DNA from 2 places in the Massilia paldalensis genome. Region 2 is predicted to be linked to the other one. Evidence: predicted binding sites of a transcription regulator. Region 2 holds the regulator's gene; the other holds the start of a gene.
What was found. The regulator LexA, encoded in region 2, represses DNA repair genes until DNA is damaged. The targets are predictions, from matches to a motif close to ACTGTATNNNNATACAGT.

Region 1: ACI1V7_RS21100 (DNA topoisomerase IV subunit B) is a predicted target of LexA. The motif match lies at 2,731-2,748, and genes of this name have one in related genera.

What each region holds. Positions count from the first base shown of each region.
Region 1 covers NZ_JBJCIU010000004.1:387,604-393,822, forward strand. Annotated here, with positions in the region: gene ACI1V7_RS21085 (YbdK family carboxylate-amine ligase) at 1-925, shown strand, start outside; gene ACI1V7_RS21090 (hypothetical protein) at 930-1,289, opposite strand; gene ACI1V7_RS21095 (gamma-glutamyl-gamma-aminobutyrate hydrolase family protein) at 1,538-2,527, opposite strand; gene ACI1V7_RS21100 (DNA topoisomerase IV subunit B) at 2,876-4,876, shown strand; gene parC (DNA topoisomerase IV subunit A) at 4,998-6,219, shown strand, end outside.
Region 2 covers NZ_JBJCIU010000001.1:420,735-426,953, forward strand. Annotated here, with positions in the region: gene purF (amidophosphoribosyltransferase) at 51-1,574, shown strand; gene ACI1V7_RS01835 (cystathionine gamma-synthase family protein) at 1,622-2,860, shown strand; gene ACI1V7_RS01840 (tetratricopeptide repeat protein) at 2,999-3,718, shown strand; gene lexA (transcriptional repressor LexA) at 3,882-4,547, opposite strand; gene rpsF (30S ribosomal protein S6) at 4,852-5,235, shown strand; gene priB (primosomal replication protein N) at 5,260-5,550, shown strand; gene rpsR (30S ribosomal protein S18) at 5,585-5,875, shown strand; gene rplI (50S ribosomal protein L9) at 5,912-6,219, shown strand, end outside.

The sequences.
Region 1 (6,219 bases), on a different contig from region 2:
GCTGGCCGAGCTGCTCGACATCCGCGACACCCTGGTGGCCGCCAGCGACGTGCTCAACATCGGCATCGCTGGCGGCGGCACGCACCCGTTCCAGCACTGGTCCGAGCAGCGCATCTCGTCCAAGCAGCGCTACCAGGAACTGTCTTCGCTGTACGGCTACCTGGCCAAGCAGTTCACCGTGTTCGGCCAGCACGTGCACATCGGCTGCGCCAATGGCGACGACGCGCTGTACCTGCTGCACGCGCTGTCGCGCTACATCCCCCACTTCATCGCGTTGTCGGCCTCGTCGCCGTTCGTGCAGGGCCACGACAGCGGCTTCGATTCGGCGCGCCTGAATTCCGTGTTCGCCTTCCCGATGAGCGGGCGGGCGCCGTTCACGCTGCGCTGGGACGAGTTCGCGAACGTATACTTCGCCAAGATGGAGCGCACCAACATCATCCACAGCATGAAGGATTTCTACTGGGACCTGCGGCCCAAGCCGGAATTCGGCACCATCGAATTGCGCGTGTGCGACACGCCGCTGACGGTGGAACGGGCTGCCGCACTGGCCGCCTACCTGCAGGCGCTGTGCCGCCACCTGCTCGAGCGCAAGGACGACGCGGCCGAGGCGCCCGTCGAGGACGACTACCTCGTCTACAACTACAACCGCTTCCAGGCCAGCCGCTTCGGCCTGGACGGCGTCGTGACCCACCCCAAGACCTACGCGGCGATCCCGCTGCGCGACGACATCCTGGCCACGCTGGACCTGATGGAACCGCACTCCCAGGCGCTGGGCAGCGTCGAGGCGCTGCTGCACCTGGCGTCGGCGGCGTCGGACGGCAACGACGCGGCGTTCCTGCGCGGCCAGTACGAGCGCCAGGGCAGCAGCGAAGGCATGGTCGATGCGGCGATCCGGCGCTTCCGCGGCGAACGGCGCAAGGCCTGAATACTCAGGTCGCCAGCGCCGCGCCTTCCTTGCGCGGCACCGGCCGCAGGATGCGCGCCAGCAGCGGACGCCGGGCGACGGGCGCCGGCATGCCGCTGTCGACCAGGGCCGCCCAGGTGGCGCCGAGCTGCTCGCAGGTGGCGCGCAGCACGGGGTCGGCGTCGGGCAGGCGTGCCAGCGCATTCAGGTGGCGCTCGATGACGGACGCCAGCTTCACGCAAGGACCGTCGCCACGGGCGCGTCCGCCGGCGCTGTTGACTGTGTAGTGGGACATCAGGTGCAGCAGCGATGCCACCATCAGCATGTGCTGCGAGCCGCCCGCCGCGGGCGCGCGTAGTTGTTCGTCGAGGAAATCGTCGTCCATGGCACCTCCAAGTTCGTCTCGTGAGAATGATTCTCATTTAGATTATGAGACGGGTCGAACCGGAAGGCAAGCGGAATTCGGCAGTGTTTTACCAGGACTCGTCGTTCCCGCGCAGGCGCGAACCCATGCTGACTTTTCGAAGCTGGACCATCCATCGTGGCGCAGCACTGTCGACAGACGGGTTCCTGAAGCTCGGCATGGGTCTCCGCCTGCGCGGGGACGACGGATGCAAGCCTTACCGTTTGAACCTACAGCCGCGTCTCGCGCGCCGCCCGCAAGAATTCGTCGAGGATCGGCGTGCAGTCGAGCAGGTCGCCACCCGTGGCGCGGTGGAATTCGGGATGCCATTGCAGGCCCATCACGAACGGCGCGCGCTGGTAGCGGATCGCCTCGACGACGCCGTCCGGCTCCGACATGGCTTCGACCTGGATGTCACGGCCGAGTTCCTTGACCGCCTGGTGGTGGATCGAATTCACGACGGCGCGGGGCGATTGCGGGAACATCTTGCCCAGCGTCGAGCCTTGCGGGAACACGATCGCATGGCGGTGCGCATCGTAGATGTCGTGCACGTGCGGTTGCGAATCCGGCAGGTTGGTGGCGACGTCCTGGTACAGCGTGCCGCCGAAGGCGACGTTGATCAACTGGCAGCCGCGGCAGATGCCCAGCACGGGCTTGCCCGCCTCGACGAATTCGTGCAGCAGCTCGAGCTCGTAGACGTCGCGCGCGCGGTCGCCGCTCCATTCGGGACGGGTCGGCGTTTCCGAATACGTCATCGGGGAGACGTCGGCGCCGCCCTGCAGCACGAGGCCGTCGAGGTGGCGCGCATAGTGGCGCATCGTGATATTGCTCGGGTGCAGCAGGCCGTTCGTGTTCACCGTCGGCACCATGAAGACGAGCACGTCGCGCGACATCACCCATTGCGCGATCGACTCTTCCAGGTATTGCAGGTTCTTGCTGCGCAGGCCGGTCGAGCCGGCTTCCGGATGAAAGATGCGGGCCGAGACGCCGATGCGCAGCGTGCGCCGCATGAAGTCGCGGTGGAAGCGGTCGGTCAGCGCGCGCCAGCGCGAGCGCAGCACGCGGCCGGCCAGGTTCAGCGGGGTATCGCCGCTGCGCAGGTAGCGCGAGCCATTGCCGCCGGCGCGGCGGTCGGGTATGCGCGGCGAACCGGACGGGCCCTCGAACGGAGGGCCCCCTTCGGTATCGGCGGGTTCGCGCTTATCATTGTCCTCTGTCATGATACGAATATATCCTTGGCATCGTTCGCGCACGATTCGGATTTGTAAAAAATGTCGTTTTGGCACGATCAGCGGGCGGCACCTGTCGCTTTCCAGCTTGCGGGAGGCTGGCCCGCCCTCATATGCTAGATGATGTAAAGATGTTGAGCCTTAGCAATCTTCGCATCATTTCCCTTGCAATGTTGGGCCCAGCGAGCAAAAATACTGTATTTCCATACAGTTGTTCGCGCCCGACTGCCACGTCGAGACTGCCTTGGCGCCGCCTCGCGCGGTATTTGCAGTCGCTTATTTGCCGCGCGACAAGATAGAATGCGCAGGCATTCGGATCGAATTACCTACAACACCAGCATGGCCACCAAGAAAAACGCAACCGACTACAGCGAATCATCCATCCGCGTCCTGAAAGGATTGGAACCCGTCAAGCAGCGTCCGGGCATGTACACCCGCACCGAGAATCCGCTGCACATCATCCAGGAAGTGATCGACAACGCCTCGGACGAGGCGCTGGGCGGCCATTGCAAGAACATCGCGGTGACGATGAACGGCGACGGCTCGATCACGGTCGAGGACGATGGCCGCGGCATCCCGGTGGGCATCCACCCGGAAGAAGGCGTGTCCACGGTCGAGATCGTGTTCACCCGCCTGCACGCCGGCGGCAAGTTCGACAAGGGGTCGGGCGGCGCCTATGCCTTCTCGGGCGGCCTGCACGGCGTCGGCGTGTCGGTGACCAACGCGCTCTCGAAGCGCCTGGAGATCACCGTCTGGCGCAAGGACGAACAGGGCAACGGCGTCCACAACCTGGTCTTCGCCGACGGCGACGTGATCGAACCGCTGACCTCCGCACCGGCGGAACGCGGTGGCAAGAAGAACGGCACCCGCGTCACCGCCTGGCCGGACGGCAAGTACTTCGATTCCCCGAACATCCCCATGGCCGAGCTGCAGCGCCTGCTGCGCTCGAAGGCCGTGCTGCTGCCGGGCGTCACCGTCACGCTGACCAACGGCAAGACCGGCGACGTCCAGACCTGGCGCTACGACGAAGGCCTGCGCGGCTACCTGACCGAGGCGCTGGCGCAGACGAGTAATAACGGCCAGACCCTGATCCCGCTGTTCGAAGGCGCGCAGTACGCGGCGGCCGGCGACGAGGGCTTTGCCGAAGGCGAAGGCGCGGCCTGGGTCGTGGCCTGGACGGAAGAAGGCGCCGTCGTGCGCGAATCCTACGTCAACCTGATCCCGACCCCGAGCGGCGGTACCCACGAATCGGGCCTGCGCGACGGCCTGTTCGGCGCCGTCAAGAACTTCGTCGAGATGCACTCGCTGCTGCCGAAGGGCGTCAAGCTGCTGCCGGAAGACGTGTTCGCGCGCGTCTCGTTCGTGCTGTCGGCCAAGGTGCTGGACCCGCAGTTCCAGGGTCAGACCAAGGAGCGCCTGAACTCGCGCGACGCCGTGAAACTGGTCTCGACCTTCACCAAGCCGCCGCTCGAACTGTGGCTGAACCAGCACGTCGACTACGGCCGCAAGCTGGCCGAGCTCGTCATCAAGCAGGCGCAATCCCGCCTGCGCTCGCTGCAGAAGGTCGAGAAGAAGAAATCCTCGGGCGTGGCCGTGCTGCCGGGCAAACTGACCGATTGCGAATCGTCGGACATCACCCGCAACGAGCTGTTCCTGGTGGAGGGCGATTCGGCGGGCGGTTCCGCCAAGATGGGCCGCGACAAGGAATTCCAGGCCATCCTGCCCCTGCGCGGCAAGGTGCTGAACACCTGGGAAACCGACCGCGACCGCCTGTTCGCCAACAACGAGATCCACGACATCGCCGTGGCGATCGGCGTCGACCCGCACGGCCAGGACGACAACCCGGACCTGAGCAACCTGCGCTACGGCAAGATCTGCATCCTGTCCGATGCGGACGTGGACGGCTCGCACATCCAGGTCCTGCTGCTCACCCTGTTCTTCAAGCACTTCCCTGCCCTGTTCAGGAACGGCCATATCTGCGTGGCGCGTCCGCCGCTGTACCGCGTCGACGTGCCGGCACGCGGCAAGAAGCCGATCCAGAAGCTGTACGCACTGGACGACGGCGAACTGATCGCCATCGAGGACAAGCTCAAGAAGGAAGGCCTGAAGGAAGGCAGCTGGAGCATCTCGCGCTTCAAGGGCCTGGGCGAGATGAATGCCGAGCAGCTGTGGGAAACCACGATGAACCCGGACACCCGCCGCCTGCTGCCGGTCGCGTTCGGCGACTACGGCCTGGCCGAATCGTCGGCGCGCTTCAATATGCTGATGGGCAAGGGCGAAGCGGCGGCACGCCGTGCGTGGCTGGAAGAGCACGGGAACGAGACGGAAGCGGATATTTGAGGGAAATTGGGCCCCTGCCTGCGCAGGGGCGACGGTTTCAAGGCCAACACCATAAACACGTCGGCCCTGCGAAGGCAGGGCCCCAAGTTTGCGTGAGCAGCCCAGCAACGAACAACATACTATGACCCAAGCAAGCCTTTTCGAACAACAAAATCCTCCCTCGGGTGGCGGCGACGGCGACGGCGGCGACATGCTGACCCTGTCCACCTTCGCCGAGCGCGCCTACCTGGACTACGCCGTCTCGGTCGTGAAGGGCCGCGCGCTGCCGGACGTCTCGGACGGCCAGAAGCCGGTGCAGCGCCGCATCCTGTACTCGATGAACGAACTGGGCCTGGGCCCGACGGCGAAGCCGCGCAAGTCCGCGACCGTGGTCGGCGACGTGCTCGGTAAGTTGCACCCGCACGGCGACCAGTCGGTGTACGACGCGCTGGTGCGCATGGCCCAGGACTTCTCGCTGCGCTATCCGCTGATCGACGGCCAGGGCAACTTCGGCTCGCGCGACGGCGACGGCGCGGCGGCGATGCGTTACACGGAAGCGCGCCTGACGCCCGTATCGCGCCTGCTGCTCGACGAGATCGACATGGGCACCGTCGACTTCCAGCCGAACTACGACGGCTCCAGCGAGGAGCCGCGCATGCTGCCGGCGCGCCTGCCGATGCTGCTGCTGAACGGCGCCTCCGGCATCGCGGTCGGCATGGCCACCGAGATCCCGTCGCACAACCTGCGCGAAGTGGCCCAGGCGGCCGTCGCGATGATCCGCAATCCGAAGATCACGCATGCCGAGCTGATGACCCTGATCACGGGTCCGGACTATCCGGGCGGTGCCCAGATCATCACCCCGGCCTCGAACATCGCCGACATCTACGAATCGGGCCGTGGCTCGCTGAAGGTGCGCGCGCGCTGGACCATCGAGGAACTGGCGCGCGGCCAGTGGCAGCTGGTCGTGACCGAGCTGCCGCCGGGTACCTCGTCGCAACGCGTGCAGGAAGAGATCGAGGAGATCACCAATCCGAAGATCAAGGTCGGCAAGAAGGCCCTGCTGCCCGAGCAGCTGTCGCTGAAGCAGAACTTCCTGCTGGCGCTGGACACGATGCGCGACGAATCCGGCCGCGAAGCGCCCGTGCGCCTCGTGTTCGAGCCGAAGTCGAAGAACCAGGACAAGACGGAATTCGCGCTGATGCTGCTGGCGCACACCTCGCTCGAGACCTCGGCGCCGATCAACCTGGTGATGATCGGCGGCGACGGTCGCCCGCGCCAGAAGGGCCTGTCCGAGATCCTGCAGGAATGGATCGACTTCCGCTTCGTCACCGTGCGCCGCCGGACCGAATTCAGGCTGGGCAAGG
Region 2 (6,219 bases):
TTCCCGCTGTATCGCTTTAGCAATTCCTTTGTCTAGTTTAGGAGCACACCATGTGTGGCATCGTCGGCGTCGTCTCGCAAGCCCCCGTCAACCAGCTGTTATATGATGCTTTGTTGCTGTTGCAGCATCGCGGTCAGGATGCGGCGGGCATTGCAACCAATCACAGCAGCATGTTCTCGATGTACAAGGCCAACGGCCTGGTGCGCGACGTGTTCCGCACCCGTAACATGCGTTCGCTGATGGGCAATTCCGGTATCGGCCATTGCCGCTACCCGACCGCCGGCTCCTCGAGCGAAGAGGAAGCGCAGCCGTTCTACGTGAATGCCCCGTTCGGCATCACGCTGGCCCACAACGGCAACCTGACCAACCAGGAACAGCTGAAGGACGAGCTGTTCCGTATCGACCGCCGCCACGTCAACACGGGTTCCGACTCCGAAGTGCTGCTGAACGTGCTGGCCCACGAGATCCAGACCGCCGCCGACGGCTATTCGCTGGATGCGGAAGCCGTGTTCAAGGCCGTCGCCAACGTGCATCGCCGCGTACGCGGCGCCTATGCCGTGATCGCCCAGATCGCCGGCCACGGCCTGCTGGCCTTCCGCGACCCGTTCGGCATCCGCCCGCTGTGCCTGGGCATCAACGAGACCCCGAACGGCCCCGAATACCTGGTCGCCAGCGAATCCGTCGCGCTGGAAGGCCTGGGCTTCCGCTTCGTGCGCGACATCGCGCCGGGCGAGGCGATCTGGGTCGACAGCGAGAGCCGCCTGCACACCCGCCAGTGCGCCGAGAATCCGTCGCTGAACCCCTGCGCGTTCGAGTACGTGTACCTGGCCCGTCCGGACTCCGTGATCGACGGCGCCTCCGTGTACGCGACCCGCCTCAAGATGGGCGAATACCTGGCCGACAAGATTCGCAAGGAAATCCCCGTCGAAGAGATCGACGTCGTCATGCCGATCCCGGATTCCTCGCGCCCGGCCGCGATCCAGCTGGCCTTGAAGCTCGGCGTCGAATACCGCGAAGGCTTCATCAAGAACCGCTACGTCGGCCGCACCTTCATCATGCCGGGCCAGGCGATGCGCAAGAAGTCGGTGCGCCAGAAGCTCAACGCGATCCCGTCCGAGTTCAAGGGCAAGAATGTGCTGCTCGTCGACGACTCCATCGTGCGCGGCACCACCAGCCGCGAGATCGTGCAGATGGCGCGCGAATCGGGCGCCAATAAAGTGTTCTTTGCCTCGGCCGCGCCGCCGGTGCTGTACCCGAACGTGTACGGCATCGACATGCCGACCCGCGACGAGCTGATCGCCCACGGCCGCACCGTCGAGGAAGTCTGCCGCGAGATCACCGCGGACCGCCTGGTGTACCAGGACCTGGACGCGCTGAAGAAGTCCATCATGGACGTCAACCCGGCGCTGACCAGCGTCGAGGCTTCGTGCTTCGACGGCGTCTACATCACGGGCGACATCACGCCGGCCTACCTGGACAGGCTGGAGAACCACCGCCACCAGTCCTCGGGTAAATCGTCGGACGATATCGTGCGCACGCAGCTGAACCTGAATCCAGCCGTCGCCGCCGAATAAGTTCCTGGGCGCCGCTGGCGCCCTTTTCATTTTGTAGCATCCAGAACATGAGCACCAAACAAACCGGTTTCACGACCACCATCCTGCACAACGACCGCCGCAAGCCGATCGAGCAGAATTCGCTGCACAAGCCCATCCACACCTCGGTTGCCTTCGGCTACACGGACGCGCGCCAGCTCGCTTCCGTGTTCCAGGGCAAGGAGCCGGGCTTCCGCTACGGCCGCCAGGGCAACCCGACCGTGTCGGCCCTGGAAGACAAGATCAGCAAGATGGAAGACGGCGTCGCCACGCTGTGCTTTGCCACCGGCATGGCCGCGATCGGCGCGCTGGCGCAGGCGCTGCTGCGCGACGGCGACCACGTCGTGTCCTCGTCCTTCCTGTTCGGGAATACCAACAGCCTGTGGAACACGGTGGCGGGGCAGGGGACCGAGGTGTCCTTCGTTGACGCGACCGACGTCGCCAACGTGGAAGCGGCCCTGAAGCCGAACACCCGCCTCGTGTTCGTCGAGACGATCGCCAACCCGCGCACCCAGATCGCCGACCTGGCCCGCATCGGCGAACTGTGCCGCGCGCGCGGCATCCTGTACGTGGTCGACAACACGATGACCACGCCCTACCTGTTCCGCCCGAAGGCGGTAGGGGCCGGCCTTGTCGTCAATTCGCTGACCAAGTCGATCGGCGGCCACGGCATGGCGCTGGGCGGCGCGCTCACCGACACGGGCCTGTTCGACTGGAGCGCGTATCCGAACATCGCCGACAACTTCCGCAAGCAGCCGGCTGCGGCCCAGGGCATGGCCCAGCTGCGCGCCAAGTCGCTGCGCGATTTCGGCGCATCGCTGGCGCCGGAAGCGGCCCACCACATCGCCGTCGGCGCCGAGACGCTGGCCCTGCGCATGGAGCGCACCTGCGCCAATGCGCTGGCGCTGGCGCGGATGCTGGAAGCGGATCCGCGCGTGGCGGCCGTGCACTACCCGGGCCTGCCCTCGCATCCGCAGCACGCCCTGGCGAGCACGCTGTTCCGCGCGTACGGCTCGCTGTTCTCCTTCGAGCTCAAGGATGGCATCGATTGCTTCGACTACCTGAACCGTTTGAAAATCGCCATCCCGGCCAGTAACCTGGGCGACACCCGCACTCTGGTCATTCCCGTCGCGCACACGATCTTCTTCGAGATGGGCGCCGAGCGCCGCGCCAGCATGGGCATCGCCGAATCGCTGATCCGCGTGTCGGTGGGCATCGAGGACACGGCCGACCTGCTGGCCGATTTCGGCGAGGCGCTGGACGCCTGAGCGCCGGCACGCGCGCCGTGTGGTAAAGCGGCGTAAAGATGCGGGGCAGGGCGGCCCCGGCGGTTGAGGAAGGGCGGCGCCGGGGTTATGATCTCGGCACCGCTATTTCTTTGACGCACTCACCTCCCAGCCCACGAGATGAAGACCTTCCTGTTCTGTGCCGCACTCCTGTGCAGCAGCGCCGCCCTCGCCGATGAACTGGCCGATGCCGACGCCCTGTTCGCCAAGAAAGCCTATCCCGAAGCGTTGCAGAAGTACACGAAGCTGGCCAATGCCGGCAACGTGACGGCCCAGCAGCACCTGGGCGAGATGTATTTCTATGGCGAAGCGGGGACCGTCGACATGGACAAGGCGACCGAATGGTTCGCCAAGGCGGCGTCGCGCGGCAATGCCGTGGCTGCCGCGTCGCTGGAGCTGATCAAGCAGCGCAAGGCGCGCCGCGCCGACATCGACTACTGGATCGCCAAATACGATGGCTCGGATTTGCGTACGGGCGACTACCGTTGCCCGGCGCCGCGCTTCCCGGCCATGTCCAAGGTGAACGAGGAAATCGACCGCTACAGCGCGCGCATGAAGGCCTGGCAGGATTGCCACAACCGCTTCGTCACCTACCTGAACGGCGAGCTGCCGCTGACCAAGCGCATCCCGGACGACATCGCCAAGCTGCTGACCAAGGACGAGATGGACAGCGCCACGACGCACCTGAAGGAAGTGGGCGAGCGCGTGTCCGAGGATACGCAGGTCAGCGGCAAGATGGTCGTGGCCGATTTCACGGCGTGGCGCACGGCCACCGAGGCCTATGTGGCCGAGCACAACGAGATGGTCAAGAACGCGCCGCCGCCGGAGGCCAAGAACTGACCCGCTGGCTGTCTGCCTGTCTGACGCAAGTTGTGAGCAGAAAAACCGTCGCCCCGGCGCAGGCAGGGGCCCAATTTCTTTACGCTGTCGAAACGCGTCAAACCTGGGCCCCGGCCTGCGCCGGGGCGACGTATTCCTGCCGTCGGCAACCGGCGGCAGGCGGTCAGTGCCAGGAACGCATCAGGCCGACGGCCAGGCCTTCCAGCGCGAACTCGTCGTTCTGCGGATCGACGGTGATGACGGAGAAGTCCGGGTTTTCCGGCAGCAGTTCGATGGTGCTGCCCGTCTTGCGGTAGCGCTTGACGGTGACTTCCTCGCCGATGCGGGCGACCACGATCTGGCCGTTCTTGGCGCTGTCGACCTTCTTGACGGCCAGGTAGTCGCCGTCGCAGATGCCGGCATCGCGCATCGACCAGCCCTTGACCTTCAGCAGGAAGTCCGGCTTGGCGGAGAACATCGCCGGGTCGACGGAGTAGGTCGCCTCGACGTGTTCCTGGGCCAGGATCGGCGAACCGGCGGCCACGCGGCCGACCAGGGGCAGCGACATCAGCGAGGACGGCAGGAAGGGCACCGCCATCGGGGGCACGTCGACCTTGGCCGCTGCGGCCGGCGCGGCGGCGCCGACCAGGCGGATGCCGCGCGAGGTGCCGGGCGAGATTTCGATGGCGCCCTTGCGCGCCAGTGCTTGCAGGTGTTCTTCGGCCGCGTTGGCCGAGCGGAAGCCAAGCTCCTGGGCGATTTCGGCGCGGGTCGGCGGGAAACCGGTATTGTCGATCGCTTCCTTGATCAGGTTGAGGATCTGTTCTTGCCGTGCGGTGAGCTTAAGCATGGTTTTGTCTGGTTATTACGAGAAACGCAATGTGGCACCGCGACGCTGACAAGCACAAGCGGGCGCAACCCATTGCCGGTATGAGATCAGACTGTATTTTTGTACAGTATTGCGTCTGGCGCAAGAGGGAAACGCGCTTTTTTTGCGCAGGCGCCGCCGGGCGCGAGGGGCGGGCGGGGCGGCAGCGGCGACAAAGCGATTGAGGTCTTGACGTTTTTACGGTTATAATGTTGGGCTTTCCCCTTCCCACACTCGTCTTGACGCCGAGGTGGGCATTTGTTTAAACGTCCTTAAGGAGTGTTTCATGCGTCATTATGAAATCGTGTTTATCGTCCACCCGGACCAGAGCGAACAGGTCCCGGCGATGATCGAACGCTACAAGACCACGGTCACCTCGCGCGGCGGCAACATCCACCGCGTCGAAGATTGGGGCCGTCGTCAAATGGCTTACCAGATCCAGAAGCTGCCGAAGGCACACTACATCTGCATGAACATCGAGTGCGACAACGAGACCCTGGTCGAGCTGGAAACCGCATTCAAGTTCAATGATGCCGTGCTGCGTCACCTGACCGTGAAGATGAAGAAGGCCGAAACCGCACCGTCGCCGATGATGAAGTCGGTCCAGCGCGAAGACGCAGCCAAGAGCCACCGCGCCGAGCAGGCCGCCGCTCCGGCCGCCGCCGCCTAAGTCGCGCGGGAGCACCACCCTGCAGTGAACGAGCTGTCGCTGGTCGCAAGCATCCTGGAACGCGACATCCTGCGCTATACCCCGGCAGGCATTCCCATCGTCGGCGGACTGTTGCAACACGGTTCGACCCAGACCGAAGCGCGGATTGCCCGGCAAGTCGAGTTCGAGATTCCCGCGCTGGCCGCGGGCGAGATCTCCGGACGATTCGCCAATGCCGAACTGGGCGCGATGTACCGCTTCACGGGATTCCTGGCCAGGAAAAGCCGTCACAGCAAGACGCTGGTGTTTCACATCATTGATTTCAGTGCCGCCTAATTCATCGGCACGTTTTTAGATACAGGAGCCAAAAATGGCATTCGGTAAAAAGTTCGACAAAAACAAAGCTAAAGAAAAACTGAAGCGCAAACAGCAGAACCCGCTGTTCAAGCGCAAGAAATTCTGCCGCTTCACCGCCGCTGGCGTGGAACAGGTTGATTACAAGGACGTCGACACCCTGAAGGACTTCGTCCAGGAAAACGGCAAGATCATGCCGGCTCGCCTGACCGGCACCAAGGCGCACTACCAGCGTCAAGTGGACACCGCCATCAAGCGTGCCCGTTACCTGGCCCTGCTGCCGTACACCGACCTGCACAACGCTTAATTGCGGTCCGTGTAGCTAGAGAACCTGGAGAATAATATGCAAGTCATCCTGCTGGAAAAAGTCGTCAACGTCGGCAATCTGGGCGACGTCGTCAAGGTCAAGGACGGTTACGCACGTAACTTCCTGATCCCGCAAAAAATGGCCCGCCGCGCTACCCAAGCCGCCGTCGCCGAATTCGAAGTCAAGCGCGCCGAACTGGAAAAGGCAGCTGCCGAGAAGCTGGCAGCCGCTCAAGGCCAGGGCGACAAGCTGAACGGCATGACCATCACCATCGCCCAGAAAGCCGGCGTCGATGGCCGCCTGTTCGGTTCCGTGACCAACTTCGACATCGCCGAAGCGCTGAG